One region of the Nonomuraea composti genome, then DNA from elsewhere that is predicted to be linked to it. Evidence: riboswitches for the same ligand, from Rfam matches in the RefSeq annotation. Region 1 holds a riboswitch; each other region holds the start of a gene.
The links. A riboswitch is a leader RNA that binds a small molecule or an ion and turns the genes downstream of it on or off. The one in region 1 is predicted to bind thiamine pyrophosphate.
Positions count from the first base shown of each region.

Region 2: linked by a shared signal. The riboswitch ahead of thiD (bifunctional hydroxymethylpyrimidine kinase/phosphomethylpyrimidine kinase) and the one ahead of thiC (phosphomethylpyrimidine synthase ThiC) in region 1 are both predicted to bind thiamine pyrophosphate.
Region 3: linked by a shared signal. The riboswitch ahead of HCN51_RS32080 (purine-cytosine permease family protein) and the one ahead of thiC (phosphomethylpyrimidine synthase ThiC) in region 1 are both predicted to bind thiamine pyrophosphate.
Region 4: linked by a shared signal. The riboswitch ahead of HCN51_RS51745 (FAD-dependent oxidoreductase) and the one ahead of thiC (phosphomethylpyrimidine synthase ThiC) in region 1 are both predicted to bind thiamine pyrophosphate.

Region 1 is NZ_JAATEP010000004.1:166,892-174,362, forward strand. Features, by position in the region: gene HCN51_RS08125 (AIM24 family protein) at 253-921, shown strand; gene HCN51_RS08130 (YbaK/EbsC family protein) at 1,024-1,578, shown strand; gene HCN51_RS08135 (cellulose binding domain-containing protein) at 1,565-2,614, opposite strand; gene HCN51_RS08140 (universal stress protein) at 2,796-3,626, opposite strand; gene HCN51_RS08145 (hypothetical protein) at 3,623-3,973, opposite strand; TPP riboswitch at 4,065-4,177, shown strand; gene thiC (phosphomethylpyrimidine synthase ThiC) at 4,170-5,714, shown strand; gene HCN51_RS08155 (hypothetical protein) at 5,839-6,150, shown strand; gene HCN51_RS08160 (SDR family oxidoreductase) at 6,147-6,998, opposite strand; gene HCN51_RS08165 (glycine betaine ABC transporter substrate-binding protein) at 7,038-7,471, opposite strand, start outside.
Region 2 is NZ_JAATEP010000014.1:67,442-74,912, forward strand. Features, by position in the region: gene HCN51_RS62335 (sensor histidine kinase) at 1-1,100, shown strand, start outside; gene HCN51_RS21025 (response regulator) at 1,179-1,829, shown strand; gene HCN51_RS21030 (hypothetical protein) at 1,925-2,266, shown strand; gene HCN51_RS21035 (carbon starvation CstA family protein) at 2,270-4,393, shown strand; gene HCN51_RS21040 (TenA family protein) at 4,382-5,050, opposite strand; gene thiD (bifunctional hydroxymethylpyrimidine kinase/phosphomethylpyrimidine kinase) at 5,062-5,865, opposite strand; TPP riboswitch at 5,859-5,954, opposite strand; gene HCN51_RS21050 (WD40 repeat domain-containing protein) at 5,976-7,373, opposite strand; gene HCN51_RS21055 (RHS repeat-associated core domain-containing protein) at 7,404-7,471, opposite strand, start outside.
Region 3 is NZ_JAATEP010000026.1:80,251-87,721, forward strand. Features, by position in the region: gene HCN51_RS32045 (response regulator transcription factor) at 1-183, opposite strand, end outside; gene HCN51_RS32050 (hypothetical protein) at 278-451, shown strand; gene HCN51_RS32055 (DUF6412 domain-containing protein) at 458-655, shown strand; gene HCN51_RS32060 (YidC/Oxa1 family membrane protein insertase) at 740-1,387, shown strand; gene HCN51_RS32065 (ATP-binding protein) at 1,388-1,819, opposite strand; gene HCN51_RS32070 (ATP-binding protein) at 1,962-3,830, opposite strand; gene HCN51_RS32075 (methylated-DNA--[protein]-cysteine S-methyltransferase) at 3,925-4,503, shown strand; gene HCN51_RS32080 (purine-cytosine permease family protein) at 4,463-5,779, opposite strand; TPP riboswitch at 5,770-5,882, opposite strand; gene HCN51_RS32085 (rhodanese-like domain-containing protein) at 5,937-6,260, opposite strand; gene HCN51_RS32090 (winged helix-turn-helix transcriptional regulator) at 6,257-6,646, opposite strand; gene HCN51_RS32095 (MFS transporter) at 6,770-7,471, shown strand, end outside.
Region 4 is NZ_JAATEP010000074.1:464-7,934, reverse strand. Features, by position in the region: gene allB (allantoinase AllB) at 1-229, shown strand, start outside; gene alc (allantoicase) at 226-1,170, shown strand; gene pknB (Stk1 family PASTA domain-containing Ser/Thr kinase) at 1,180-3,168, opposite strand; gene HCN51_RS51755 (thiazole synthase) at 3,295-4,050, opposite strand; gene thiS (sulfur carrier protein ThiS) at 4,043-4,243, opposite strand; gene HCN51_RS51745 (FAD-dependent oxidoreductase) at 4,240-5,445, opposite strand; TPP riboswitch at 5,435-5,552, opposite strand; gene HCN51_RS51740 (NAD(P)/FAD-dependent oxidoreductase) at 5,605-6,774, shown strand; gene HCN51_RS51735 (Rv2175c family DNA-binding protein) at 6,805-7,179, shown strand; gene thiE (thiamine phosphate synthase) at 7,157-7,471, shown strand, end outside.

The DNA.
Region 1 (7,471 bases):
TGGGCGGGTTCGTTCGGTGGATGGTTGGGCGGCGTTTCCGTGGGGGTGTGGGCGTTTCAGGGGTGGGAGGGGCTGGCGGGTTTCTGGCGGGGGGAGTGGGCAACCTGGTTGGATTGGGGCATCTCGCTCTCGGTTGAGGGTGGTGCGGTGGGACGGCGGTGCGGGGGCTGGGGTCGTCGGGGCTGGATCTTGGGGGCCGGTCTACACGCCGTGAGAGTCATCAGTGGTAGCCAGGAAAGGTTGGTTGCGGACGTGCGTAGCTCGATATTTCGGAATTTGGATCCTCAGCAGCTGCCCCCGGGGTTCGCGCTCGAGAACGGCAAGATGCTGCGGGTCCAGTTGCCCCACGAGGTGCTGGCCAAGCAGGGGTCCATGGTGGCCTTCCAGGGGCAGATGGACTTCGACTACGAGGGCGCCGGCGGGATCGGGAAGCTGTTCAAGAAGGCCATGACGGGGGAAGGCGCCTCGCTGATGCGGGTGCGGGGGGAAGGGCTGCTCTACCTCGCCGACAACGCCGATGACATCCACCTGTTCTATCTGGAGAACGAGGGGATCACGGTCAACGGGCGTAACCTGCTGGCGTTTCAGCCGCAGCTCACCTGGGACATCCAGCGGGTGCAGGGGGCGGGGGTGGCGGCCGGGGGGCTGTTCAACACGACGGTGACGGGGACCGGGTGGGTGGCGGTGACCACGCATGGCACGCCGGTGCTGCTGGACGTGGCGCGCATGCCGACGTTCGCCGACGGGCAGTCCGCGGTGTGCTGGAGCTCGGGGCTGCAGGTGGGGGTCAATCGGACGATGAAGATGGGGGCGTTGATCGGGCGAGGGAGTGGGGAGGCCATGCAGCTGGCGTTCAGGGGGCAGGGGTTCGTGCTGGTGCAGGCCAGTGAAGGGGCTCCGGTCGTTCAGGCCTCCCATTGAGCCCTCGATGCGGGGGTTCTCGTCGGTCCCAAGACTCCATGGACAAGGTGTTCTACCAGCGCGACGAGGATCGGATCGCCGCGGCGAAGGAGCTGTTGAGCAGTGACTGGTGAGCCACAGCCGTACGCGGCCTACGAGCGGCTGATCGCCGACCTGGACGCCGCGAAGGCCCGGTACCGGCTGATCGAGCACGCGCCCGAGGGCCGGACCGAGCAGGTCAGCGCATTGCGCGGGAACGCGGTGGCGCAGGCGGCGAAGTGCCTGATCGTGATGGTCAAGGTCGGCAAGAAGCAGTCCCGGTACGTGCTGGCGGTCGTGCCGGGTGACGCGCGGCTCGATCTGCAGGCGGTCAAGGCGCTGCTCGGCGGCACGTACGTGGCCTTCGCCGCCACCGAGAAGGCCGAGGAGCTGGCGGGCAGCGTGACGGGGACGGTGCTGCCGTTCAGCTACGACCCCCGGCTCGAGCTGGTCGCAGACCCCTCCTTGCTGGACCAGCCCGAGCTGTTCTTCAACGCCGGCAGGCTCGATCGCTCCGTGGCGCTCAACACTGAGGACTATGTCCGGCTGGCGTCCCCACGGGTGGCGCCCATCACGAGCGATCCGGCCGCCACCAGTGATCCCTCCGTTACGGGTGGTCAGGTGGTTACGAGCAGGTAGGCGTGGGAGCGGTGTTGGTGCCGGTCCAGGAGGCCAGGAAGCCGAACGTGGTCGAGGCCCCGGGCGCGAGCGACCCGTTCCACGTCGCGTTCCGTACGGTCACCGAGGAGCCGCTCGCGCTCAGCGTCCCGCCCCAGAGCTGGGTGATCTGCTGACCGTCGGCGAACGTCCACGTCACCGTCCACGAGGAGCGCGGCGTGCTACTGGTGTTGGTGACGGTGACCTCGCCCTGGAAGCCGCCCTGCCACTGCCCGGTGCTCTTGTACGTGGCGGTGCAGCCGCCGGGCGGCGGGGGCGTGATGGTGGTGGTGACGGTGGGCGTGGCGGTGTTGCCGAGGGCGTCCACCAGGGCCGGGTACCACTTGTCGGACATCTTCTGGTCGCCGGCGGCGTTCGGGTGCACCCCGTCGTAGGTGTCGGTGCTGGTGCTGAAGCCGGTCCACTGGTCCACGACGGTGATGGGTGACTGGAGGGTGGAGGTGGCGGCGGCCCAGGCGGGGATGGCGTTGTTGAAGTTGACGGCGCGCTGGGCGCAGTCGGCGCAGGTGGACGGGTTCATCGGGATGATCTTGGCGACGAGGATCTTCATGTTGGGGTTGCTGGCCCGCATCTGGCCCACGAGTGTCGTGAACGCGCTGAGGATCGTCGCCGGCGCGATGTTGCTCCACACGTCGTTGGTGCCGAAGTGCATCAGGACGATGTCGGGCTTGGTGGCGGAGAGCCAGCCGGGCAGCAGGCCCTGGTTGGCGACGTTGGTGGCGAGGTAGCCGCCGTGTCCCTCGTTGTCGCCGTCGTAGGAGACCCCGCAGCCCTGCGGCGGCAGGGTGCCGACGAAGTCGATGTTGGTGTGGCCGGTGCTCTGGAGGCGGTTCCAGAGCAGGGCCCGCCAGCAGCCGGGGGAGCCGGTGATGGAGTCGCCCAGGGGCATGATCTTGATGGGGGCGGCGCTCGCCGTGGCCGTGGCCGCGAATAACACCGCCGCCGCCAGCGCCACCAGCGCCGTCACTACCGAGACGATCGTGGTCCTGCTGCGCATCGTGCGCTTTTCCGTCCGTACGCCTGCACGAAACATCGTGTGCTCTCCCGTCCGTACGCCTGTGCGAAACGTAGGAGCGGCGGCAGCTCCCGAGCCTGCGCGAATCGTAGGATCGCGGGAGCGGGCCCGGGAAGCACGACGATCATGGCGGGGTGCTGACCTGGGCGGACGGATGTAACTTTCAGCGGCGCACGACCGCCAGCGGGCACGGCGCGTGGTGCAGGAGCGCCTGGCTGATGGAGCCGATGAGCATGCCCGCGAGCTGCCCGTGCCCCCTGGACCCGACCACCAGCAGGTCGGCGCGCGCGGACGCCTCCTTGAGCACTTCCACCGGGTGCCCGTGCACGACCTCGGCCACCACGTGCACCCCGGGGTGCCGCTCCCGGTGCCCGGCCAGCGACTCTTTCAGCGCACGCAGCGTGTCCTGCTCGCTCTCGCGGGAGGCGGGCTCGAAGCCGCCGGGCTGGGGCCAGGCCCATGCGCGGACGACGCGGAGCCGGGCGCCGCGCAGCTCGGCCTCGGTGAAGGCGAAGTCGAGGGCCCGCCCGGCGCCGGGTGAGCCGTCGGTGCCGGCCACGACCTCGCCGCGCGGCGACGGGGGCGGGTCGTGGATGAGCACGACGTCGGAGGGCGCGTGCGCGGCGACGCCGTACGCGACGGATCCGACCAGCAGGCCGCGCACGCCGCCGATGCCGCGGCTGCCCACCACCAGCAGCTCGGCCTCCTCGGACGCCTTGACCAGCGCCGAGCGGGGGTCGCCGGGGAGCAGCGCGCCGTCGAGGCGCACCTCGGGCCACACCCGGCGGGCGCGTTCGCAGGCGGCGGTGAGGACGGTCTCGGCGCCGTCGCGCATCCACTGGGCCACCTCGGCGTAGCGGACGGCGCCCTCGCACACCCACTTCGGCACGGCGTGCGCGACGGTCAGCGGCGCCTGCCTGAGCCGGGCCTCGGCGGCGGCCCAGCCGGCGGCCTCCAGCCCGGTACGGGAGCCGTCCACCCCTACGACGATCATGACAGCGCGTAACACTCGACCTCGGCACGGCGGAACGGCAGCCCCTGTGCCTCGGAGTCGCGGGCGCACCTGCGCTCGGACCTGCTGAGCTTGAGCGTGCCGCAGACGGTGACGCCGGAGTAGGTGCGGCAGTCGAGCCCCGGGTCGGTCCTGCCGACGCGGTACATGCGCTTGACGGCCGCCCGGCACTTCGCCTTCCCCGTGTCGGAGTAGCGGCACTGGGCGATCAGAGTGTCGTACTGTTCCTGGCTGACTTCGTGCCGATCCATGCCGTCCCCGGCGGCGGCGGTGGCGCCGGACGCGGCCAGCACGACGATGAGTCCTGCGACAGCGGCGAATCTCTTCATGTTTCCCCTGATGGGGACCGTACCGCTGACGGCGATCGCCAAACCTGCGCGGCGCGGGTTTCGGGCGGGCCGGGGCGTGGGTACGATCACCGCCGACCAACGCGGGAGCCCGGTGGAGACCGGGCTGAGAGGACGGCTGACAGCCGCCGACCGCCAGAACCTGCTCCGGATAATGCCGGCGAAGGGAGTTTGCGCGATGACGAGCGCGCGTTTTTCCAAGGTTTACCAAGGTGAGCTGCGGGTGCCGATGCGCGAGGTGCGCCTGTCGAACGGCTCGTCGGTGACGCTGTACGACACCTCGGGCCCGTACACCGACCCCGCCTACGAGCCGGACCCGCGGCGGGGCCTGCCGCGCCGGCGCGAGGAGTGGGTGCGGGAGCGGGCGCGGGCGGGTCACCCGGTCACGCAGGTGGGCTGCGCCCGGCGCGGGCTGGTGACCAGGGAGATGGAGTTCGTCGCGGTGCGCGAGGGCGTCACCCCCGAGTTCGTCCGCCAGGAGGTGGCCGCCGGCCGGGCCATCATCCCCGCGAACGTCAACCACCCGGAGTCCGAGCCGATGATCATCGGCCGCGAGTTCCTCGTGAAGATCAACGCCAACATCGGCAACTCGGCCGTCACCTCCTCCATCGAGGAGGAGGTCGAGAAGATGACGTGGGCGACGCGCTGGGGCGCCGACACGATCATGGATCTGTCCACCGGCGCCGACATCCACGAGACCCGGGAGTGGATCCTGCGCAACTCGCCCGTCCCGGTCGGCACGGTGCCGATCTACCAGGCGCTGGAGAAGGTGAAGGGCCGGCCGGAGCTGCTGTCGTGGGAGGTCTACCGCGACACGCTGATCGAGCAGTGCGAGCAGGGCGTCGACTACGTGACCGTGCACGCGGGCGTGCGGTTGGCGCACGTGCCGCTGACCGCCGGGCGGAAGACGGGCATCGTCTCGCGGGGCGGCTCGATCATGGCCGCCTGGTGCCTGGCGCACCACCGCGAGAGCTTCCTGTACGAGAACTTCGCCGAGATGTGCGAGATCCTGGCCCGCTACGACGTGTCGTACTCGCTGGGCGACGGGCTGCGCCCCGGCTCGATCGCCGACGCCAACGACGAGGCCCAGTTCGCGGAGCTGCGCACGCTGGGCGAGCTGACGGCGATCGCGCGCGAGCACGACGTCCAGGTGATGATCGAGGGGCCGGGCCACGTGCCCATGCACAAGATCAAGGAGAACGTCGACCTGCAGCGCGAGCTCTGCGACGACGCCCCGTTCTACACGCTCGGCCCCCTCGTGACGGACATCGCGCCCGGCTACGACCACATCACCTCGGGCATCGGGGCCGCCATGATCGGCTGGTACGGCACGGCCATGCTCTGCTACGTCACCCCCAAGGAGCATCTGGGCCTGCCCGACAAGGACGACGTCAAGACCGGCGTGATCACGTACAAGATCGCCGCTCATGCGGCGGACCTGGCCAAGGGGCATCCGCGCGCGCAGGCGTGGGACGACGCGCTGTCGGACGCGCGCTTCGAGTTCCGCTGGGAGGACCAGTTCGACCTGTCGCTCGACCCTGAGACGGCGCGCTCGTTCCACGACGAGACGCTGCCGGCCGCGCCCGCGAAGACCGCGCACTTCTGCTCGATGTGCGGCCCCAAGTTCTGCTCGATGCGGATCAGCCACGAGATCAGGGACGCGGGGTACGCGGAGAAGGCGGCCGAGTTCCGGCGGCTCGGGGGCACGATCTACGTGGAGTGACGCATTGTCCAATGTCCAAACCCGCAGGTCTGGACATTGATGACGGGGATTGCCGCTCTTCTGGTGGCAACGTGACAGTGAGCCCGGCCGGGGCTTCCACGACCACCAGAAGAGAGGATCTTTCGTGTCGATCAGAACTCGCGCGGCGGTCGTCGCCGCCGCGTCCGCCGTCGTCGCAGGGCTCGCCGCCACGCCGGCCTCCGCCGACGTCCACCGGGGGGTGGCCGGGTGCTTCGCCTGGTCCTGGGGCGACGGGAACACCTCGGTGACCGTCTACTGGCACAACCGGTGCACGACCAAGCACAAGATCACCATCAAGTACAGCCTGAGCTGGACGTACAAGACCTACACGGCCACCGTCGGCGGCGACGGCAAGGGGCACAAGAAGTTCCAGACCGCCTCGATCGTGTCCATCAAGGACGCGGGCCGCGCCTAACCCGGCAGCGTCTCCCCGCCGATCGGGGCCAGCACCTCGCCCGTGTAATACGACGAGAGCCGGTTCGAGGCGAAGAACACGTACGACGGGGCGATCTCGTCCGGGTCGGCGGCCCGCCCCATCGGCACCTGCTTGCCGAACTGCTCCACCTTCTCCTGCGGCATGGTCGCCGGGATCAGCGGCGTCCACACCGGTCCGGGCGCGACGGCGTTGACCCGGATGCCGCGCTCGACCAGGTTCTGGGCCATGGAGTAGGTGAAGGCGTTGATGGCGCCCTTGGTGGCGGCGTAGTCGATCAGCGTCTTGTTGCCGCGCAGGCCGTTGATCGACGAGGTGTTCACGATGGCCGCGCCCTCCCGCAGGTGCGGGAGCGCGGCCTTCGTGACGCGGTAGTAGCTGTGGATGTTGACCGCGAACGTGTGCTCCCACTGCTCGTCGTCCAGCTCCTCCAGGCCGTCCACCGGCGCCTGGTAGGCCACGTTGTTCACCAGCACGTCCAGGCCGCCCAGCTCGGAGACCGCCTGCTCGACGACGGAGACGCAGTGCGCGCGGTCGGCCAGGTCGCCGGGCAGCAGCACGCAGCGCCGCCCGGTCTCCTCGACCAGCTTGCGGGTGTGCGCGGCGTCCTCGTGCTCGGTCAGGTACGCGATCGCGACGTCCGCGCCCTCCTTGGCGAACGCCACCGCGACCGCCCGGCCGATGCCCGAGTCGCCGCCGGTGATCAGCGCCTTCTTGCCGCTGAGCAGGTCGCGCCCGACGTAGTCGCGCATCTCGTCGCGCGGCTCGGGCGCCATCTCGCCGGTGTGGCCGGGGTAGGGCTGGTTCTGGGGTGGTGGTGTTTGCGACATGCCAGCGGCCTGCCCTTCATCGGGTATGGCTAACGCCAGCTATGTCACGAATCCTTGTGATCTGAGCCAGTCGCGGGCCACCAGGACGGGCACGTCGCCGTCCACGTCCACCTGCGCGTTGAGGCCGCGCATCACCTCGTCGGTGAGCTTCGCGGAGATGGGCGCGAAGAGCTTGGCGATCTCCGGGTGGGCGTCGGCGAGCTGCCGCCGCATCGTCACGGACACGTTGTAGAGCGGGAAGAAGTGCCGGTCGTCCTCCAGCACGACCAGGTCGAGCGCCTTGATCCGGCCGTCGGTCGTGCTGATCAGGCCCATCGCGCACTGGCCGCTGGAGATCGCGTTGTAGAGGATGCCCACCGACACCCGGCGCACGCCGGCGCGAGGGACGTCCGCGCCGTACGTCAGGCCGTAGCCGCGCAGCATGCCGAGGAAGCCGTCGTCGCGGCCGAAGGTCTCGTGGTCGACGCAGAACG
Region 2 (7,471 bases), on a different contig from region 1:
AGTGGTGGCAGGCCGCCGCGACCGGCGTCGCGTGCGCGGTGGTGCTCGCCTTCTGGGCCCACCAGGTCGCCGACAGCTGGGGCGGCGGCTACTGGATCTTCGGGTGCGCGGCGGGCGCGGTGGTGTGCGCCCTCGCCCTCGTACGCCGCCGCGCCCGGCTCCCGGCGGCCGTCGCGGGCCTGGCTGTCGCCGCCGTGGCCATCCTCGTCGCCCGCCTCCACGACCTGCCCGCCGAGCCGGGCCCCGGGACGGCGCTCGGCCTGTCCGTGCTGGTCGGCTCCGCCTTCAGGACGCTCCCGCTGCCCCAGGCCGCCGGCGTCGGAGCCGGCGGGCTCGCGGTGGCGCTCGCCAGCCAGCTCTCCGGGTCGCCGCACGCCTCCGTCCTCGTCCTGAACGTCGGCGCCTGGCTCGCCGCCCTCACCGGCGGCCTGGGGCCCCGGCTCCTGGCGCACCGCCGTGCCGCCGCCGAGGAGCGGGTACGCCAGTCGGAACGGCTGGAGCTGGCCAGGGAGCTGCACGACGTCGTCGCCCACCACGTCACCTGCGTCGTGCTCCAGGCCCAGGCCGCGCGGCTCGTCGCCCGCAAGGACCCCGATCGGGTGGCCGGGTCGCTCGCCGACATCGAGGCCGCCGGCTCCGACGCCCTGGCCGCCACCCGGCGCGTCGTCGGCCTGCTGCGCGAGCGCGGGCGGGCCGCGTTCGGGCCCGCCGAACGGCTCGGGGAGCTGGTCGCCCGGTTCAGCGGGCCTGCGGTGACCCTGCGGCTGCCCGACGGGGAGCCCGCGTGGCCGTCCGAGGTGGCCGGGACCGTCTACCGGGTGGTCCAGGAGTCGCTGACGAACGTCTCGCGGCACGCGCCCGAGGCCGAAGCCGTGGTCGTCAGCGTCACCCAGGAGGAGCAGGAGCTGGTGGTGGAGGTGACGGACGACGCGCCGCCGCCGCATCGCGCCCGCGGCCGGCTGGGCGGCGGGTACGGGCTGGTCGGGATGCGCGAACGCGTGGAGGCGCTGGGCGGGCGGCTGGCGGCGGGCCCGCGCCCCGAAGGCGGCTGGACCGTGCACGCCACCCTGCCCCTGCCCGAGCGGGTGGTGCGGAGATGAGCGTCATGGAGCTGCGGGCCGAGCGGGTGGTGCGGGGATGAGCGTCATGGGACTGCGGGCCGAGCGGGTGGGGCGGTCATGAGCATCACGGTGCTGCTGGCCGACGACCAGCCCATGATCCGGAGCTGCCTGCGCCTCATCCTGGAGGACCAGCCGGACCTCCGCGTGATCGCCGAGGCGGGCGACGGCGCCGAGGCGGTCGCGCTGGCGCGCCGGCTGCGCCCCGACGTGTGCCTCGTGGACGTGCAGATGCCCCGCATGGACGGCATCGAGGTCACCGCCGCCCTGGCCGGCCCCGAGGCCCGCGACCCGCTGCGGGTGATCGTGGTCACCACGTTCGACCTCGACGAGTACGTCTACGGCGCGCTCCGGGGCGGCGCGGCCGGCTTCGTACTGAAGGACGCCGGGCCCGAGCTGCTCGTCGAGGCGGTCAGGGCCGCGCACGCCGGTGACGCGCTGATCTCGCCGTCGGTCACGCTCCGGTTGCTGCGCCACGTCACGGCCACCGCGCGCAGGCCGGCCCGCGCGCCCGCGCAGCCGCTGTCGGAGCGCGAGACCGAGGTCGTGCGCGCGATCGCCAGGGGCCGGACGAACCAGGAGATCGCCGCCGAGTTGTGCATCTCGCTCAGCACCGTGAAGGGGCACGTGTCGTCGGTCATGACCAAGCTCGGGATGCGCAACCGGGTCGAGATCGTCGCCTGGGCGTGGGAGAGCCGCCTGGTCCGCTAGGGAGCCCCCCGCAAATCGGCCGGTGCCGTTTCGGAAGCGATTACGGTGGGTAGGCCCGGGTTGATTCTGAGCTGCCTGGTCCTCAGGAGCCACAGATGTCCCGTATCACGCTCACTTCCGCAGCCCGTGAAGCACTCCGCGACGGAGAAGTGGTCTTCTTCGACTGGCACGTGACCGGTCTTTGCTGCGCGGACGCGGGGGAGTTCTCGGTCAGGGCGTTGCGCCGCGCCAGGCTGCCCCGCAGGGCCCGCCCGCTGGGGCGGTCCGGGCTGGTGTACGCCCACCCGACCGCCTGGGTGCACCTCACCGGCCTGCCCGTCACGGTCGACTGCCGCCCGCTGTGGCGCTGGCGGCGCTTCGTCTCCGATCTGCCGCCGGACGCCGGTCTGCGCTGCTGCCTGGGGCGCCCCATAGACGGCTCTCTGCAGGGGAGGTAACGGGTGAAGCTGCGTTCCATCATCATCTGGACGGCGGTGGCCGTCGTCGGCGCCGTGGGCTGGGCGGTGCTGGCCCTGTCGAGGGGCGAGAACGTCAACGCGGTGTGGCTCCTGTGCGCCGCGCTCGGCTCGTACGCCATCGCCTACCGGTTCTATGCCCGGTTCATCGTGCGCAAGGTGCTGGGTGCCGACGACCGCAGGGCGACTCCGGCCGAGCGGCTGGACAACGGCATCGACTACCAGCCGACCGACCGCCGGATCCTGTTCGGCCACCACTTCGCGGCCATCGCGGGGGCGGGGCCGCTGGTGGGCCCGGTGCTGGCGGCGCAGATGGGGTACCTGCCCGGCACCATCTGGATCATCGCGGGCGTGATCTTCGCGGGAGCGGTGCAGGACATGGTGGTCCTGTTCTTCTCCATGCGCCGCAACGGCCGCAGCCTCGGGCAGATGGCCCGCGAGGAGATCGGGCCGGTGGGCGGGGCGGCGGCGCTGGTCGCGGTGTTCGCCATCATGATCATTCTGCTGGCGGTGCTGGCGCTGGTCGTGGTCAACGCGCTGGCGAAGTCGCCGTGGGGTGTCTTCTCGATCGCGATGACCATCCCGATCGCCCTGTTCATGGGCTTCTACCTGCGGGTGATCCGGCCGGGCCGGGTCGTCGAGACCACCGTCATCGGGGTCGCGCTGCTGCTTCTCGCGATCGTGGCGGGCGGCTGGGTGCAGGGGTCGAGCTGGGCGCCGTTCTTCACGCTGACGCCGTCGGCGCTGGCGCTGTGGCTGATCGCGTACGGGTTCGTGGCGGCGGTGCTGCCCGTGTGGATGCTGCTGGCGCCGCGCGACTATCTCTCGACGTTCATGAAGATCGGCACGATCGTGCTGATCGCCATCGGCATCGCGATCACCGCGCCGCCGCTGCGCACCACGGCCTTCACCGACTTCGCCTTCAACGGCAAGGGGCCGGTGTTCGCCGGGTCGCTGTTCCCGTTCGTGTTCATCATCATCGCGTGCGGGGCGCTGTCCGGGTTCCACTCGCTGATCTCGTCCGGCACGACGCCGAAGATGATCCAGAAGGAGACCCAGGTCCGCATGATCGGCTACGGCTCCATGCTCATGGAGTCGTTCGTGGCGGTCATGGCGATCACCGCGGCCTGCGTGCTGACCCCCGGCCTCTACTTCGCGATGAACTCCCCGGCCGGCGTGCTCGGCCCCACCGTGCAGAGTGCCGCCGCGGCGGTCACGAACATGGGCTTCGTCATCACGCCGCAGGACCTCCAGGCCGCCGCGGCGGCCGTGCAGGAGCAGACGCTGATCGCGAGGACGGGCGGCGCGCCCACGCTGGCCGTGGGCATCTCGCAGATCTTCTCCGGCTTCCTCGGCGGCACGGCGCTGCAGGCGTTCTGGTACCACTTCGCGATCATGTTCGAGGCGCTGTTCATCCTCACCACCGTGGACGCCGGCACGCGGGTGGGCCGCTTCATGCTCCAGGACACGCTGGGCAACCTGTGGCGGCCGATCTCCCGGGTGAGCTGGTGGCCCGGCCTGGTCGCGACCAGCGCCGTGGTCGTGGCCGCCTGGGGATACTTCCTCTACCAGGGCGTCAACGACCCGCTCGGCGGCATCAACCAGCTCTTCCCGCTGTTCGGCATCGCCAACCAGCTCCTCGCCGCCGTCGCGCTGACCGTGGCCACGACGCTGCTGATCAAGAGCGGCCGGCTCAAATGGGCGTGGGTGACGGGCGTGCCGCTGGCCTGGGACGCGGCGGTCACGCTGACCGCCAGCTACCAGAAGGTGTTCTCGCCCGACCCGACGCTCGGCTTCTTCGCCCAGCGCGACCGCTACCAGGCCGCGCTCGACCAGGGGCAGCTCCTCCCGCCGGCCAAGACGACCGGCGCTATGCAGCAGATCGTGGTCAACTCCACCGTCGACGGCGTGCTGGCGGCGCTGTTCGCCCTCCTCATCATCGTGGTCATCCTCGACGCCGCCCGCGTGTGGGTCACGGCGATCCGGGCGCGGGAGCCGCTGCCCAGCACGGAGGAGCCGTTCGAGGAGTCGAAGATCTACGCCCCGGCCGGGCTCATCGCCACCCGCGAGGAGAAGGAGATGATGGCCAGGGCCTCCTCAAGCGGATAGCCACCGCTGGGTGGGCCACGTCTCGCGGTGCCACGCGCTGTCCCAGAACATCCACTCGTACGCCGCCGCCCGGCAGTACGCCTGCGCCATCGCCGCGCGCAGGTCGGGCCCGGCGGTGGCGGCGAGCCGGTCGGCGATCGCCTTGGCCTGCTCCACGGAGGCCGCGAAGCCCGGGTCGGCGTAGGTGGAGATCCACTTGCCGTACGGGTGGCCGCCGGTGTCGCCGACGCGCTCCAGCAGCGCCGTGCCGACGTCCTGGTAGATCCAGAAGCACGGCAGCACCGCCGCCGCGATCACCGGGTAGGGCGCCGTCAGCGCGGTGGCCTGGAGGTAGGACGCGTACGCCAGGCACGTGGGCGAGGCGTCGAAGCCCTCCACGCCCAGCTCCTCGATGTACCCGGCGTGCAGCATGCGCTCGGCGGCCAGCGCGGTGTGCGCGCTCCGCGCCCAGAACGCCGCCTCGCCCGGATCCGTGGCCCGCGCCGACGCCGTGGCCAGGGCCTTGGAGAACGCCTCCAGGTAGCGGGCGTCCTGGGCGATGTAGAAGCCGAACCGGCCCGGGTCGAGGGTGCCGTCGCCGAGCGCGGTGATGAAGGGGTGCTCGTGGATGGCGCGCATCAGCTCGGCCGTCCGCTGCCGGACGTCGTCGCAGAACATGGTGGGCCCCCTCACCAGATCGCGTGGAAGTGGTGGACGGGGCCGTGGCCGTGCCCGACGTGCAGGCTGTCGGCCGCGCGCAGAGCCTCGGTGAGGTACGCCTTCGCGGCCCGCACCGCGCCCTCCCAGCCGTCGTGGCGGGGCCGCAGCGCGGCGATGGCCGAGGACAACGTGCAGCCGGTGCCGTGCGTGTTCGTCGTCTCGATACGGGGCGCGGACAGCTCGACCGTGCCGTCGGGCGTCGCGAGCACGTCCACGCACGTGTCGCCGTCGAGGTGGCCGCCCTTGAGCAGCACCTGCCGCGCGCCGAGCGCCCGCAGCCGCTGCGCCTGCCCGTGCATGTCGGCCAGGCTCGCGGCCGGCTCCTCCCCGAGCAGGTCGGCCGCCTCGGGCAGGTTGGGCGTGATGAGGTCGACGCGGGGCAGCAGCGTCTCGCGCAGCGCGGCGACGGCGTCGGCCGGCAGCAGCCGGTCGCCGCTCTTGGCCACCATGACCGGGTCGAGCACCACGTACGCCGGCTTGTAGATGTCGAGCGCCGCCGCCACCGCCTTGATCAGCGCCGCGTTGCCCAGCATGCCGATCTTCACGGCGTCGGCGGGCACGTCGGTCAGCAACGTGTCGAGCTGCTGGGCGGCGAACTCGGCCGGCACCTCGTGGATGCCGGTCACGCCCGTGGTGGTCTGCGCGACGAGCGCGGTGACGACAGTCATGCCGTACGCGCCGAGCGCGGAGAAGGTCTTCAGATCCGCCTGGATCCCGGCGCCGCCGCTGGGATCGGTGCCCGCGATGGACAGGACTTTGGGAACAGCGCTCACGGCTGTGACGTCCCTTCGCTAGTACGAGCTAGATCAGGTTCGACGGGTGTGATCTCAGCCCGGCCCTCCGGGCACCCCGCGTCAACGGCCTACTGTAACAGGGGAGGGGGTCAGCGCATGGCGCAGACGGAGAGCACCTCTTCGCCGCCGCCGTACCGTGACCAGTCCGCGTCCCCCGCGAATGTGGTCCACTCCTTCCTGCTGATGGTCTCCCCGTTGCCCGACTGGCGGCAGATCGCCTTCAGGGGATCCGCGACGAGGTCGGCCAGGCCGCTGAGATTCCAGACGAACACTCCTCGGTACGGGCTGGCCATCAGGGCGGCCCGGCCGTCCGCGCTCAAGGCGACGGCATTGACGTCCTCCGTGTTCCCCTTCAAGGAGGCCAGCCGGACTGGGCGAGATGGCTGGGACAGGTTCCAGAGGATTCCGTCACCGAGGCTGCTCGCGAGGATGGCGGTCCGTCCGTCCGAGGTCAGGGCCATCCCGGTGATGTCCGGCAGATCCACGCCGGCGACCTCACCGGGAGCCGAAGGATCATCGAGGTTCCATACGGTGACCCGCTCAGGGCCGGCGACGAGCGCGGTCCTGCCGTTCGCGCTCATGGCCATGGCCGTCACCGGGCCGCCGGAGAACGCGGGCTCGGCTGTCCTGACGGGATCTGAGAGGTCCGCCAGGTTCCAGACGACTGCTGAGCCTCCGTCTCCCACGGTGACGGCGGTCCTGCCGTCGGCGCTCAGCGCCAGGTCCTGTACGCCGTCGCGGTCGGCCTGGGTGACCGAGCGCCGCGCTGGACGGGACGTGTCGGTCAGATCCCACACGGTCATGCGGCCGCTGTCGTCGCCGACCACGACAGTCCGGCTGTCATCCGAGAGCGCCAGCTCGCGAACGGGGCCGTCCTTCACCTCACCGGCTAGCGTGGTCTCGCGTCTCGGGTGGGCCGGGTCGAGAAGGTCCCAGACGATCGTGGCGCCATCGCCGCCGCCTACCAGGGCGGTCCGCCCGTCAGGCGACAGCGCCACCGCGGTCACCTCTCCTTCATGTCCCTTCAGCACGGCGAGCCGGCCGGCTTTCCCGGCGACCTCCGGATCGAGCCAGGTCTTGAGGTCGTGCACACTCACTCCGTCCGCGTCCTCGGTAAGAGCGATCTGTCCGTCAGCGCTCAGGGCCACGTCCTGATCACCGCCGGTCGTGGGGCCGGACAGGTGCTCGCGCCGCCACATGAGCAGGGTGTCCGCCAGCCCGGCGCGTGTCTGCTCGTCGGGATGGAGCGCGACCGCGGCTGCTCCGAACCTGCGTGCCGTCACCGGGTCGGTGTCACGCGTCTCGGCGGCGTGTAGTGCGAGCCCACGAGCCAGGGCGAGGCGTTCCTGGGCCCATGTTCTGTCGTGCTCGCGCTTCCAAGCGAGGCCGCCGGCACCCAGGACGATGACCAGACAAAGGGCGAGCGCCGCCGGGAGGGCACGGTGGAAGCCGGTCGAGCTTCGCCGGGCTCCGGCCACATCCGTCATCTGTTCTCCATCGGCTTCCATGGTCCGCGATCACAGCGGCGCGTATCTGGTGTCTGTGACATGCGCGTACTCGGGTTTGCAGTTGGGCGCGTACTTAC
Region 3 (7,471 bases), on a different contig from region 1:
CCCGTCGATCTTGGGCAGCATCAGGTCGAGCACCATGAGGTCGGGCGGCCGGGCCAGCGCCCTGCGCAGCGCCTCGGCGCCGTCACCGACGCACTCGACCTCGTGCCCGTCACGCTCCAGATAGCGCGCCACGACCTCGGAGACGGTCGGATCGTCGTCGACCACCAGGATGCGTGTGTTCACGGTTTCACGGTACGGCCAGGGGGGCGGGGAGTGATGTACGCGTCATCGCTTCGTAAGGCTCGCGGATCATGGGCGCAGGACGTACGGTGGCCTCATGGGTAGAGTCGTGATGCTCGTCATAGGGACCTTGCTGGGTCTCTTCGTGCTGTTCAACTTCCTGCTGCCGATGCTGGCAGGCCTGATCAAGCTCGCTCTGATCATCGGCGTCATCGCGGTCCTCGTCTTCGTGGCGGTCGCCGTGGTGGGCAAGTCCTCCCGCTCGCACTGACCTTCGATGCAGTTCCTGTTCGATCCGTGGCTGGTGGGGATCACCATGGTGGCGATCCTGCTGCTGGCCACGTGGGCGGCCGCGCTGCTGCCCGCCCTCAGCGGGGAGCCGCCGAGCTTCCCGCTGTCCTACGCGCGCCGCACGGCCTTCCAGCGGCAGCGTGACCCCGACGCGGCCGGCCGGTCGCGGCCACGAGCGCCTTAGGCGTGCCCCGCTTTCACCTCACGTAAGCGGGGCTCTCTCATCCATGAGTGAGCCCGGATCTCCCCTTTCGAGGAAACAGGGCTCATGATCGATTCTCTTGTCACGTTCGTCATCGGCATGTCCGGCGGCAGTGCCGCGCTCGGGATCGTGCTGTTCACGCTGGCCGTACGGCTCCTGCTGCTCCCGCTGAACGTCCGCCAGGCCCGGACGATGAAGATCCGCGAAAGGCTCGCGCCGAAGCTGCGTGAGCTGCAGAAACGCCACGGGCGCAACCCCGAGCGGCTGTCGCGGGAGATGAACGCGCTGTACGCCAAGGAAGGCACGTCGCCGTTCGCCGGGTTCCTGCCGATGCTGGCGCAGCTGCCGTTCCTGTGGTTGATGTACCAGGTCGCCACGCACCCGACGGCGCTCGCCGGCCATCAGCTTTTCGGCGCACCGCTGGGGCAGCAGGTCGCCGGGGTGATCGCTAATTACGGTCTGGTCAGCGGACCATTTTTGGTCTTTGTCTTGGTCATCGCGCTGGTCGCAGCCGTGGCCTGGCTGTCAGCACGGCAAATGAAGATCGCGGAGGAGCAGCCGGAGCTGCTGAAGAAGATCATGCGGCTGCTGCCGTACGGCACCGTGCTGGCCACGCTCGTGCTGCCGCTGGCCGCCGCGCTCTACCTGCTCGTCTCGACGGCGTGGGCCGTCACCGAGCGGGCGGCGCTCAACAGGCGGCTGCAACCCGCCTAGCTAGCTGACCTCTCGCAGGGCCGCCACCTGCCCGTTCATCGACTGGCTCGGAGCGGGCAGGATGGCCCAGACGGTCGTGGTGTCACCGTCGTGCCTGACTCCCCAGCTCTCCGCCACATACTCCACGATGCCCAGCCCCCGGCCCCCGAGTGAGGACAGGGTCGGGCGGCCCGCCCGCGGCTCCGTGGCCGCACCCCCGTCGCTCACCGCCACTTCGATGTGATCGTCACTGCGCAGCCAGGCGACCCTCACCATGCCCGACGGCAGCGGATGCGCGTGCCGCAGCGCGTTGCTCAGCAACTCGCTCACCACCAGCACCGCATCGTCGATCGCGGCGGCAAAGACCCCGCTGTCCTGCAGGTCAGTGCTCAGACGCTGGCGGGCGACGGCAACGCTGGACGGCGCGTACGGCAGCAGCACCACGCTTGACACACCCACCTCCCCGTTACCTGTGCCCCCCGCGGGAACACTCCCCGGTACGACCGAAATGCCCCGTTACTCGATCCCAGAAACCGCATCTCGATCACAGCTTGTACACATTGGACGATAGATCAGCTCAACCGTGACCACCTCGTTACCGCATCGGTGTGTCGGATCGGATAGAGGAAGCACACCTGAGGACGAGCCGCATTCTGGTGCCCCCTCCCGGTCTCGGATGCGCGCTGACATCTCCCCCCTGTGCTCTGGCGAGGCTGCGGACGATGTAGAGCCCGAGCCCTACTCCACCAAACCGTCTCCGGTCGCCGCTGTCCACCTGGACGAACCGCTCAAAGATCCGCTCCCGGTCAGGCGGGGCGATACCGACTCCCTCATCATCGACCACGACGACCACGTTCTCCTCCTCCGGCCAGGCTCCCACGCTGATGAGCCCGCCCCTGGGCGAATACTTGAAGGCGTTCTCCAGCAGCTGGCCGAGGATGATATCGGTGGCCAGCGCGTCGCCCAGCACGTACGGCAGCCCCTCGGCCAGCTCCACCTCCACCCGGTGCCGGTCCGACAAGGAGGGCAACCCAAGTGTGGCCCCTTCGATCCGCTCGGCCAGGTCGAACTCCTCGATCCGCACCTTCAGCTCGTCCGCGCCCGCCCTGGCCCCCAGCAGCAAGTGGTCCATCAGCTCGCCCAGCGACCTGGCCCGCTCGGCGATCGTGTGCACGGCGGCGCGGCGCTCGGGGTCGCTCATCTTGTCCCAGCGCGAGTCGAGCGTGCTGGCGAACCCCCGCACGATCGTGATCGGCGTGCGCAGCTCGTGGCTGGTCGTGGCCAGGAACAGGTCCTTGGCCTCCTCCAGCTCCTTGGCCGCGGTCACGTCGCGGAAGTCGACGACGACCTCGCCGGTCTCCTCGATCCGGGCGCTGACGACGTCCAGCCAGCGCCCGTTGTCGAGCTGGAAGGTGCCCTTCTCCCCGGCCGACGGCACGGGGAACGGCGGCGGCCCGCCGAGCACGGACTCGACGGGCAGCGCGGTCAGCCCGGCCGCCGCCGGGTTCCAGCGCACGACCCGGCCGTCCTCGTCGAGCACGGCGATGCCGTCGGCGCTGGCGTCGAACACCGCCCGCTCGTACGCCCGCTGCCGCACCGCCTCCTGGTAGGCCACCGCGTTGCCGACCGCGATGCCCGCGTGCCCGGCCAGCAGCTCCAGCAGCTCCAGCTCCAGGTGGCCCGGTGTGCTGTTGGCGAACAACGCGTAGAGCGCGCCGTACGGCCGCCCGCCCACAGCGGCCAGCCCCAGCGCGATCGTGTGCAGCCCGCTCAGCCGCGCCCACACAAGGTCGTCGAGACCGTGCGACTCCAGCAGCACGGTCTTGCCCGTCCGTAAAAGTTTGTCCACGAGGCTCGTACGCAGCTCGGTGGTGGTGCCCCTGATCGAAGCGGGCAACTGGTACGTACTGACCAGCCGCAGCCGTTCCCCCTCGATGAGCACGAAACCGCCCGCGTCGGCGCCGGTCAGCTCGGTGAGGCTGGCCGAGATCCGGTCCAGCACCGCCGACAGCTCCAGCTCGGAGTTGATGTCGCCCACGACGTCGGTGAGCCGGCGCACGAGCCTGGCCCGGCGCGCCACCCGCTCCCTGGCCACGTGGTCGGCCAGCGCCGGATGGTAGACGCACACGTAGCCGCCCACGGCGCTGCCCAGGCGCAGTGCGCTGATGTCCACCCGCAGGTCGAGCAGGGTGCCGTTGCTGTGCAGGCGCCTGGTGCGCAGCGACACGGGCTCGCCCGTGCGCACCCGCTCCAGGGCGGCGGTGTGCTCGGTGGTCAGCTCGTCCGGCACGATGGGCGCCCTGCGCCCGATCACCTCGTCCGCGCTCCAGCCGAACACCCGCTCCGCCGCGGCGTTCCACACCAGCACGCTCTGATCCCGGTCGAGCGCCACGACGGCGTTGGGCGAGCTGGCGAGCGCCGCGCGAGCGATCTCATCGTCACTACCGGCCCATTCGTCCCCCACTACTCCATAGTGCACGTGGTGCGGTGGGTGCGTCGGGAGATCCGTCCGATACGCTGCGGTCACGGTGATTCCCGGCGGTGGGAGGGTGCGAGGCATGTCGAGCAACGATCTCGATGCCCTGTTGCGGGTGACCTCCAGCACCTATCGGGGCGAGACCCCGCCCGACATCGCCTTCGGCACCTACGACGGCGCCGTGGGCAGGCTGGTGCTGGCCGTCACCGGCAAGGGCATCGCGGCGTGCAGCTTCGAGGCAGAGAACGACGTGTACGAGCTGGTCAGCCGGCACGTGGGCACGTTCATCGGGCCCGACGCCAGGCGGCTCGACCCGGTGCGCAGAGAGCTCGACGCGTACTTCTCGGGGCGGCTGCGCACGTTCGCCACACCGGTGGACCTGGCGCTGGCCACGCCGTTCGCGCGCACGGTGCTGCAGAAGACCATGGCCGTCCCCTACGGCACCACCACGACCTTGGAGCGCATCGGCGAGAGCATCGGCCGGCCGCGCGCGCTGCGCGCCATCGGCAACGCCCTCGCCTCCAACCCCGTCTGCGTGATCGTGCCCTGCCACCGGGTGGTGCGCGAGGACGGCGCGCTCGGCGACTACGCGGGCGGGCAGCACGCCAAGCAGCACCTGCTCAACGTCGAACGGAAGGCCTCCGCACCAGCAGGCCGATGAGCAGCGTGACCACGGCGGCCACCAGCGCGCCGCCCAGCGCCCCGTTCATCCACACCTGCCGGGTGAAGCCGATGGCCTCGCGCGCGCCCGCCCAGAACGCGTCCCACGCCGCGATCGTCGGCGTCGAGGTCGTCAGCCAGTAGGCCGCGAAGCCCAGCGCCCACGGCACCAGCATCGACCAGCGCGACGGCGCCCACTCCTCGGTGTTCCAGCGCCGGGCGCCGCCGAGCAGGAAGTAGTCCACGGCCAGCACCGCGAACATCGGCACGAACACCGCGCCGATCACGCCCAGGAACGCGCCGTACGAGGTCACGTCCACGAGCAGGGCGATCACGACGGTGAGCACGCCGATGGCGACGGAGAAGACCCGGCGGTCCACGCGGGGCATCAGGTTCTGCAGCGAGACCGTGGTGGAGTAGACGTTGGCGAACGACTGGTCGGTCTCGCGCAGCACGAGGATCGCGAAGAACAACGCGCCCAGCGGCACCGCGACGAACGTGCCGAACACGGAGTCGGCGTCGCCCGCCAGCGCCACCGCGTACACGCCGAGCCCCAGGCAGGCCACCTGGGCCAGCGTGTAGCCGCCGACGACCCCGGTGAAGGCGGCGCCGGTGGAGCGCGAGTGCCGGGCGAAGTCGGCCGCCATCGGCACCCACGAGACCGACAGCGCGATCACGTAGTCGACCGCGGCGGGGAAGGCCGTCCACGAGCCGCCCTCCTGCGGCGGCGCCTCCCGCAGGAAGAACCAGGCGAACCAGACCAGCGCGACGATCACCCCGACGGTCACGTACCGGCGCAGCACCCGGATCGACCCGAGCGGCCAGATCGTCAGCGCCGTGGTCAGCACCCCCGCCACGATCACCCACACCGCGTACGGCACGGGGAAGATCGTGCCCGCGGCGGTGGCGATCACCCACAGCTCGAACGCGCCCCAGCCGAGCATCTGCACGATGTTCAGCACCGTCGGCACGTACGAGATCCGGGCCCCGAACAGCCCGCGCAGCAGCACCATCGCCGGCTGCCCCGTCTGCGTGCCCGGCACCGCCGACAGGCCCACCATGGCCGTGCCGATCAGGCTGCCGACCACGGTGGCCACGAGCGCCGCCGCGAGGCTCAGCGGGGCGTTGCCCAGCGGGTCGACCAGGAACATCGCCCCGGAGAAGCCGAGGAGGCTGACGCCGAGGTTCGCCCAGAGCGCGCCCTGGTCGAGCACGCCCAGCGTCTTCGGCGGCCGCCCTTCGAGTGTCAGCGGAACTTCGTCGGCGACATGCGACATCGCACACTCCCTACGCCGGCATTACCCGGACAGGTTCAGGCGGTCGGCAGCAGCGGTATCTGCCCTCTCAGCCTGGTTGCCCCAAGCTCCCGCGACGATCTGTAGTTTGTGCCCTCATCATGCCTCAATGACGGCAGAACCACCATAGTGGGCGAGTTCAGGCGACGTACGGCGGCTGTCCCGTTTCGCTGACCATCGGCCGGCGGGCGGACTCCCACGCCTGCATGCCGCCGCCCACGTTGATCGCCTCGCGCCCGAGCTGGTTGAGCCAGGCCGCCACGTTCATGGACCGGCCGCCCACCCGGCAGACGACGTAGACGGGACGGTCGCTCGGCACCTCGTCCACCCGGCCCTGGATCTGGGTCATGGGGATGTGGACGGCCTCAGGCGCGTGGCCGGCCAGCCATTCGTCCTGCTCGCGGACGTCGAGCAGGTAGGCGTCTGCGGGAACGGCGGTGGCCTCGATCTCGGGAACGGTCATGTCTCCATCATCTCGCGCCTGGCATCGTAGGACGCACGGGCCGCGATGATCTCCTCCTGGTGCTGCTCGGTCCACGTCACCAGCGACTTGATGGTCTGGTGCAGCGTCCGGCCGAGCGGCGTCAGCTCGTAGTCCACGCGTGGCGGCACGACCGGGTGCACGGTGCGGCTGACCAGGCCGTCGCGTTCGAGCTGGCGCAGCGTGACGCTGAGCATGCGCTGGCTGATGCCGTCGATCTCGCGGCGGAGCTGGGTGAAGCGCAGGCTCTGGCAGTCGAGCAGGGCGATGACCAGCAGCGACCACTTGTCGGCGATGCGGTCGAGTATCTGGCGGACCTCGCAGTCTTCACGCACGTCCCACTGGCGCACGTCGTAGTCGTCGTCCACGGTGCCTTCGCAGTAACCGAGTGATTGAGAAGTGCCTTCTTCCACGACAAATCATGCTGGCGCATGATGTGGGGCGGTTACAAGAGAGAACCGAATGCCTATTCGTAACCGGGGGTCTTTGTCATGCCTGTGCCCACCCGATCCTGGGGTGTCCTGATCGTGTTGTGCGGTGCCATCTTCCTTGAGGGCATCGACGTCGCCATGCTGAACGTCGCGCTCCCGTCCATCCGGGCCGACCTGGGGTTGTCCACCGGCATGCTGAGCGGGGTCGTGAGCGCGTACGTGCTGGGTTACGGCGGTTTCATGTTGCTCGGCGGGCGGGCGGCCGACCTGCTGGGGCGGCGGCGGATGTTCCTGCTCTGGCTGGTGGTGTTCCTGCTCTTCTCAGGGCTGGGCGGCTTCGCTGAGGAGGGGTGGGTGCTGCTGGTGGCCAGGTTCGTCACGGGGGTGGCCGCCGCGTTCATGACGCCCGCCGGCCTGTCCCTCATCACCACGAACTTTCCGGAGGGCCCGCAGCGCAACCGGGCCCTGCTGATCTACGCGGGCACCGCCGCCGGCGGCTTCGCGCTCGGTCTCGTGATCGGCGGGCTGCTGGCCGCGATGGGCTGGCGCTGGGTGTTCTTCGCGCCCGTCCTGCTGGCGCTGGCCATCCTGGTCGCCGCCGTCCCCCTGATCAAGGACCGGGGCGACCGCGCGGAGGGGAGCTTCGACGTGGCGGGCGCGATCACCATCACGGGGGCGATGATCCTGCTCGTCTACGGCGTCGTACGCCTGGAGCACCCCTCCGACGGCCCGCTCCTGACCGTGGGGGCCTTCGCCGCCGGC
Region 4 (7,471 bases), on a different contig from region 1:
GGCGGGCCTCCCCGGCAAGGGCGGCATCATGGCCGGGAACGACGCCGACCTCGTGGCGTTCGACCCCGCCGCCGACACCCTCGTGGACGCCGCCCGCCTCCACCACAGGCACCCCGTCACCCCGTACCACGGCCGCACGCTCAAGGGGGCCGTCCTGACCACCTGGCTGCGCGGCCGTCCGGTGGACGGGCGGCCGCACGGACGACCGATGCTGGAGGCCCGCGCATGAGTCCTTTCACCCGGCTGCCCGACCTGGCCCTGCGCACGCTCGGCGGCTCGGTCCTGGCCGCCAGCGACGAGTCGTTCGCCGAGAAGGAGAGCCTCATCAGGCCCGGCAGGCCCGGCTTCCGGCCCGGGACGTTCGGCAGCAAGGGGCAGGTCTACGACGGCTGGGAGACCCGGCGCCGGCGCGCGCCGGGGCACGACTGGGCGCTGGTGCGGCTCGGCATCCCCGGCGTGATCCGCGGGGTCGTGATCGACACGGCCTGGTTCAAGGGCAACTACCCCACCCACGCCTCCGTGGAGGCCGCCTGCGTCGAGGGGCACCCGTCGCCGGCGGAGGTGCTGGCGGCGCCCTGGACGGAGGTCGTGCCGCTGTCGAAGCTCACCGGCGACGCCGAGCATCCCTTCGACGTCCACGACGAGGGCCGCTACACCCACGTACGGCTGAACATCCACCCCGACGGAGGCGTCGCCCGGCTCCGCGTGCACGGCGAGGCCCGCCCCGACCTCAGCATTTACGACGGCCTCGGGCTCGACCTGGCCGCGCTCGCCAACGGCGGGCTCGTCACCGCCTGCTCCGACGAGTTCTACTCCGCGCCCAGCAACGTGCTCGCGCCCGGCCTGGCCCGGCACCAGGCGGAGGGCTGGGAGACCGCGCGGCGGCGCGACGGCGGCAACGACTGGCTCGTCATCCGGCTCGCCGGGCGCGGCGTCGTCAGGCTCGCCGAGATCGACACCACGAACCTGCTGTTCAACGCGCCCGCCGCGGTGACGCTGACGGGCCTCGACGGGGACCGCGAGATCGAGCTCCTGCCGAGGACCCGCCTGCAGCCCGACACGCCGCACCGCTTCCGGCTCGGGCGCGAGGAGCCGGTCACGCACGTCCGCGTGGACATCCACCCGGACGGCGGCCTGGCCAGGGTCCGCCTCCACGGACACCTGGCCTGAACACTCCTCCTACTGCCAGAGGTAGACGAGGCTGCCCGCGGGCCGCTCGCTGTTGGGCAGCGGCCGCTGGTACTGCACCACGCCGCCGCCGCCCAGCCGCTGCACCCGCACCTGGAACCCCAGGGCCTCCAGCTCGGCCTTCGCGTCGTTGACGTTCTTGCCGATCACCCCGGGCACCAGGGCGAACTGCTCGTCGTCGCGCGCCTCGCCGTGCCTGCGGAAGAAGTCCCAGATGTCGCTCTGGCAGCGCGACACCGTCACCATGACCTGCGCGCCCTTGTCGACCTCGGCCTTGGCCTTGGGCGCCTGCGCGATGACCGTGCACGGCTCGGCGTCGTCGTCGACCTCGTTGACCTGCACCTGGAAGCCCTGGCGGGTCAGGAACTCGGCCGCCTGGTCCTTCGGCATCCCGCCCACGTCGGGCATGGTGAGCCCGGCGCTGACGTAGATGACGACCTTGGTGCCCTCCTTGAGCTTCTCGCCCGCCTGCGGCGAGGTGCGGATCACCTTGTCGCGCTCGACGTCGGGGTTGGCCAGCCGCTTGACGCCGCCGACGTTCAGCCCGGCCTTGGCGATCTCGGCGCGGGCCTCGTTGGCGGTCTTGCCCTCGACGTTGGGCACCACGATGCGCTTGGGGCCGAGCGAGAGCACCACGGTGATCGTGGAGCCCTTCTCCAGCTCGACGTTCGCGGCCGGGTCGGTGCTGAGGACCAGGCCCTCGGCCACCTTCTCGTCGTACTGGCCGTCGGCCTTGCGCACCAGCAGCCCGGCGCCCGCGAGGTTCTTCTCCGCCACGGCGAGGTTCTGGCCGATCAGGTCGGGCACCTTGACGTACTCGGGCTGGGCGAAGTACCACCCCGTCACCCCGACCGCCGCCACCATCGCGACGGCCAGCGCCACCAGGAACCAGTTGGGGCGGAACCCGCGCCGCCGCTCCGGAGCCTCCGCCCGCGGCTGGACCAGCGTGTGCGCGGGCGCTGGCTGCGGCATCGACGCCGCGCCGGAGTGCGCGCCGTGCGGCGGCGCGGCCATGCCAGGTCCGGGGCCGGGGCCGGGGTAGGCGCCCTGCGGCAGCGCCATCGTCGCGTGGGGCGCGGCGAGCGGCTGCGAGTGCGACATCACCGGGCCGGTGCCCGGCGGGATCGTCGTGCGCGGCAGCATGCGGTGCGCGTCGACCGCGGCCACCAGCATCGCCGTCGCGTCGGCGGGCCGGTGCTCGGGCTCGCGCGCGGTCGCGCTCGCCACCAGCGTGTCGACCAGCGGCGGCACCTCCGGCGCCACCGACGACGGCGCCGGCACCGTGTCGTGGACGTGCCGGTAGGCCACCGACATCGGGGTCTCCCCGTCGTACGGCTGCTGCCCCGTCACCAGCTCGAACAGCATGATGCCCGCGGCGTAGACGTCGCTGCGCACGTCGGCGGCGCCGGTGATGACCTGCTCCGGCGCCATGTAGCCGACCGTGCCGATCATCACGCCGGTACGGGTCTGGTTCGTCGCCTCGATCGCCTTGGCCAGGCCGAAGTCGACGACCTTGACCCGGCCGTCGTCGGTCATCAGGACGTTCTCGGGCTTGACGTCGCGGTGGACCATCCCGGCCTGGTGGGCGGCGCCGAGCGCGGCGAGCACCGGGATCATGATCTCGAGCGCCTCGCGGGCGGGCAGCCTGCCGCGCTCCCGCAGGATGTCGCGCAGGGTCCGGCCCGGGACGTACTCCATCGACAGGTAGACGACGTCGTTGTCGGTGCCCTGGTCGAAGACGTGCACCACGTTGGGGTGCGAGAGGCTGGCAACCGACTTGGCCTCGCCGATGAACCTTCTGACGAACGCAGGGTCCTCGGCGAGCGAGCGGTGCATGACCTTCAGCGCCACCGTCCGGTCGAGCCGGATGTCGAGCGCCAGGTAGACGGTCGCCATACCGCCCCGGGCGATCCGGCTCTCGATGCGGTAGCGCCCATCGAGGAGCCGCCCGACCAGGGGGTCCGCAGTCGTCGTATCCACCCCGCCGAGTTTACGGGCGTTTTGCCACCGGCATGGCCCTGGCGCCCGAAACCGATGCGGAGACGTTCTCCACGGAACGTCCCCGCCCGGTCGCGCAGCGGCATCGGCCCTGAAGGCGCGCCGCTGTCAAGGGGCCATCGGGGACGACGCCTCGGCGTAGCGGCGGCGCGGGATGCGGCCCGCCTGCCGGGCCAGCCGCCCGGCCGTCACGGCCGCCTTCATGGCCGCCGCCATGAGGTCGGGCCGCTGTGCCCGGGTGACCGCCGTGGCCAGCAGGACGGCGTCGCAGCCCAGCTCCATCGCCAGCGCGGCGTCGCTGGCCGTGCCGATGCCCGCGTCGAGGATGACCGGCACCGAGGCGGCCTCCACGATGAGCTCGATGTTGTGCGGGTTGCGGATGCCGAGCCCCGAGCCGATCGGCGCCCCCAGGGGCATCACGGCGGCGCAGCCGGCCTGCTCCAGCCGCCGCGCCAGCGCCGGGTCGTCGCCGATGTACGGCAGCACCACGAACCCCTCGGCCACCAGCCGCTCGGCCGCGTCGAACGTCTCGATCGGGTCGGGCAGCAGCGTCCGCTCGTCGGCGATGACCTCCAGCTTGACCCAGTCGGTGCCCAGCGCCTCCCTGGCCAGCCGGGCCGTCAGCACGGCCTCGCCCGCGGTGAAGCAGCCCGCCGTGTTCGGCAGCACCTTGATGTCGCGCTGGCGCAGCACGTCGAGGACGGAGCCGCGGGTGCCGGGGTCGAGCCGGCGCATCGCCACCGTGGTCAGCTCGGTGCCCGACGCGACCAGCGCCTGGTCGAGCACCTCCAGCGAGGGCGCGCCGCCGGTGCCCATGATGAGCCGGGAGGAGAACTTCTCCCCGGCGATGATCAGATCATCCACCTTGCACCGCCGTCAGCACCTCCACGCGGTCACGGTCGCGCAGCGCCGTCGTCTCCCAGGCGCCGCGCGTGACCACCTCGTCGTTCACGGCCACGGCCACTCCGGTGGTGGCCGAGGTCAGCGTGTGTACGGCCTGGGCCACGGTCATGCCGTCGGCCACCTCGTGGGTAGAGCCGTTGATCACAACAATCATGAAATTTCCCGAAATCTCCCTGGCGCGCACAGCGCCGCCAGCTCGCTCTCCTCACCCAGCAGGATCGCGGTCGTGAGCGGGGCCAGCAGGACGCCGCCCCGGTGATGCCCCGTCGCGTACGCCAGCCCCGGCGTCCCGCTCGGGCCGATCAGCGGAAGGTTGTCCGGAGTGCCCGGACGCAGCCCCGCCACCACGTCGGCGACCTCCAGCTCGGTGACGCCCGGCACCAGCTCCCTGGCGTCCCGCAGCAGCTCGTAGAGCCCGCCCGCCGTCACCTTCGTGTCGAAGCCCATCTCCTCCTGCGTGGCCCCGACCACGAGCTCGCCGTCGCCCCGGGGGACCAGGTAGACGGGCGAGCCGTGCACGGTGCCGCGTACACACCGGCTGAGCAGCGGCCGCGGCGAGCGCAACCGCATGATCTGCCCCTTGACCGGCCGCACCGGCACCTCGGCCAGCTCCGAGCTCCACGCCCCGGCCGCCACCACGACCCGCTCACCCCGCACCTCACCCCGCGCCTCGCCGGGCACCTCTCCCGGGCCGTGCTCGGGCTCGTGCTCGTGCTCGGGCTCGTGCTCGGGCTCCTGATCGGAGGACGGCGGGGCGAGGCGTACCCCCGCGACCCTTCCGCCCTCGTACAGGAGCCCGGTCGCGCGCGCCCGCACCACGGGGACGCCCAGCCGCTCCAGCGCGGCCAGCAGGGCCGCCGTCACGCGGCGCGGGTCCACCCACGCGTCGCCCGGCGCGAGCAGGCCGCCGCGCACGGACGGGGCCAGCATGGGCTCCAGGCGGCGGCACTCACGGCCGGTGAGCCGCTCGACCGGCAGCCCCAGCTTCTCCATGTACGCGGCCAGCTCGCCCAGCGCGGCCATGTCATCGGCCCCGAACGCGACGTCCAGGGTCCCGTCGGCCCGCAGATCCAGCGCCCGCGCCTCGGCCCGCGCCACGCCGCCCTCTGCCGTGAAGCCCGCGTCGGCGGCCAGCTCGGCGGCGAAGGCGGGCCAGCGCCGCAGCGAGGCCACCCCCAGCCGCAGCAACGGCCCCTCGGTGTAGGTCACCTCGCTGACCGGCGCGAGCATCCCCGCCGCCGCGTACGAGGCCCCCTTGCCGGGAGCCGGATCCACCACGGTGACGGGCCGCCCCTCGCGCGCCATCCGCCAGGCCACCGAGAGCCCGACGACCCCGCCACCCACGATCACATCCACCTGCGCTCCCTTCGCCGGCATGATCCGGATCAGGTGTCTTGCGGTCGAAGGCCCGTGAAAGCCTTCCTCTCAGCCCGGTGAACGGCCGGACTCCCGCGCGTCTTACCCGAACAGCCTACGGCCTCGGTGCGACGCCCGGGCACGCCCCCCGTTATGGTCATGAGCGTGAACCATGTCGTGGTGGTGGGAGCCGGCCTGGCCGGAGTGCGTACGGTGGAGGCCCTGCGCGGGCGCGGCTTCACCGGCCGGATCACGCTGATCGGCGAGGAGCGCCATCGGCCCTATGACCGTCCGCCGCTGTCCAAGGCGGTGCTGAAGGGCGAGGCCGACACCAGCTACGTCGACACCGACCTCGACGCTCTCGGCGTCGAGTTCTGGGCGGGCGTCGCCGCCAAGTCGCTGCGTCCCGGCGTCGTGGAGACCACCGAGGGCGAGGTCCCCTACGACGGCCTCGTGATCTCCACCGGCGCCGACCCGATCCGGCTGCCCGGCGACGGCCCGCAGCACGTCCTGCGCACCATCGACGACGCCCACGAGCTGCGCGCCGTGCTCGTCCCCGGCGCCCGCGTCGCGATCATCGGCGCCGGCTGGATCGGCGCCGAGGTCGCCACCGCCGCCCGCCGCGCCGGCTGCGAGGTCACGGTCATCGAGAGCGCCTCCACGCCGCTGTCGACCGCCGTCGGCACCGAGATCGGCGGGCGCACCCTGCCCTGGTACGACGGCCTCGACCTGCGGCTCGGCGTCATGGTCGACTCCGTCGACGAGGGCGGCGTGCGGCTGGTCGGCGGCGAGTTCGTCGACGCGCACGTCGTCGTCACCGGCATCGGCGTCCGCCCCGCCGTCGAATGGCTCGCCGACGCCGACATCGACCTGCACAACGGCGTCGTCACCGACGAGCACCTGCGCGCCTCGCTGCCCGGCGTCGTCGCCGTCGGCGACTGCGCCGCCTGGTGGTCGCGCCGCTGGCGCACCCGCCTGCGGGTCGAGCACTGGGACACCGCCCTCAACGCCCCCGAGGTCGCCGCCGCGACGCTGCTGGGCGAGGAGGCGGTGTACGACCCGGTGCCGTACTTCTGGTCCGAGCAGTTCGGGCACATGCTCCAGTACGCCGGCCACCACCCCGCGGGCGACCGGCTCATCTATCGCGGCGAACCCGAGGACAAATGGTCGGCCGTCTGGCTCACCGCCGACGACACCCTCGCCGCCGTCCTCGCCGTGGACCGGCCGCGCGATCTCGTCCAAGGACGCCGTATCATCGACGCCGGGTCCCGTCTCGACGCGGAACGCCTGGTAGATCCACAAGTACCCCTACGGGATTGTGTTGTTTGAGCAAGCACGCCATGTGGTAGTTGTGGTTTCGTGACGCTTTCTGTTGCACAGATCGACCGGGAGACCGACCAGCTCGTAGACGAGTGGCTCACCCTCCCCGAAGTGGCCTCGCGCCTCGATCTCCCGATCGGGCGGGCCAAGCAACTCCTCCGGGACCACAAGCTCCTCGGCGTGCGCCGGGGCAGCGGCGGGCCGCAGGTGCCCGCGGTGTTCCTCGACGGAAAGGACGTGATGAAGGGCCTGCCAGGCACGCTCACCGTGTTGCAGGACGCCGGCTACGACGATGTCGAGGCGCTGCGCTGGCTCTTCACCCCAGACGAGTCCCTGCCGGGGTCGCCCATCGAGGCGATCAAGGCCGGCCGTCACACTGAGGTCAAGCGGCGTGCCCAAGCCCTCGCTTTCTGAGGCCCGCCTCTATCTCTGCACAGACGGCCGCCGCGACCGCGGCGATCTGGCAGAGTTCCTCGACTCGGTGCTGGCCGGCGGCGTGGACATCATCCAGCTGCGGGAGAAGGGCCTGGAGGCCCGCGAAGAACTCGCGCTCCTCGAAGTCTTCCGCGACGCCTGCGACCGGCACGGCAAGCTGCTGGCCGTCAACGACCGGGCGGACATCGCCTACGCCGCCCGGCCCGACGTGCTCCACCTGGGGCAGGACGACCTTCCCGTGACGGTCGCGCGAGAGATACTCGGCGACGAC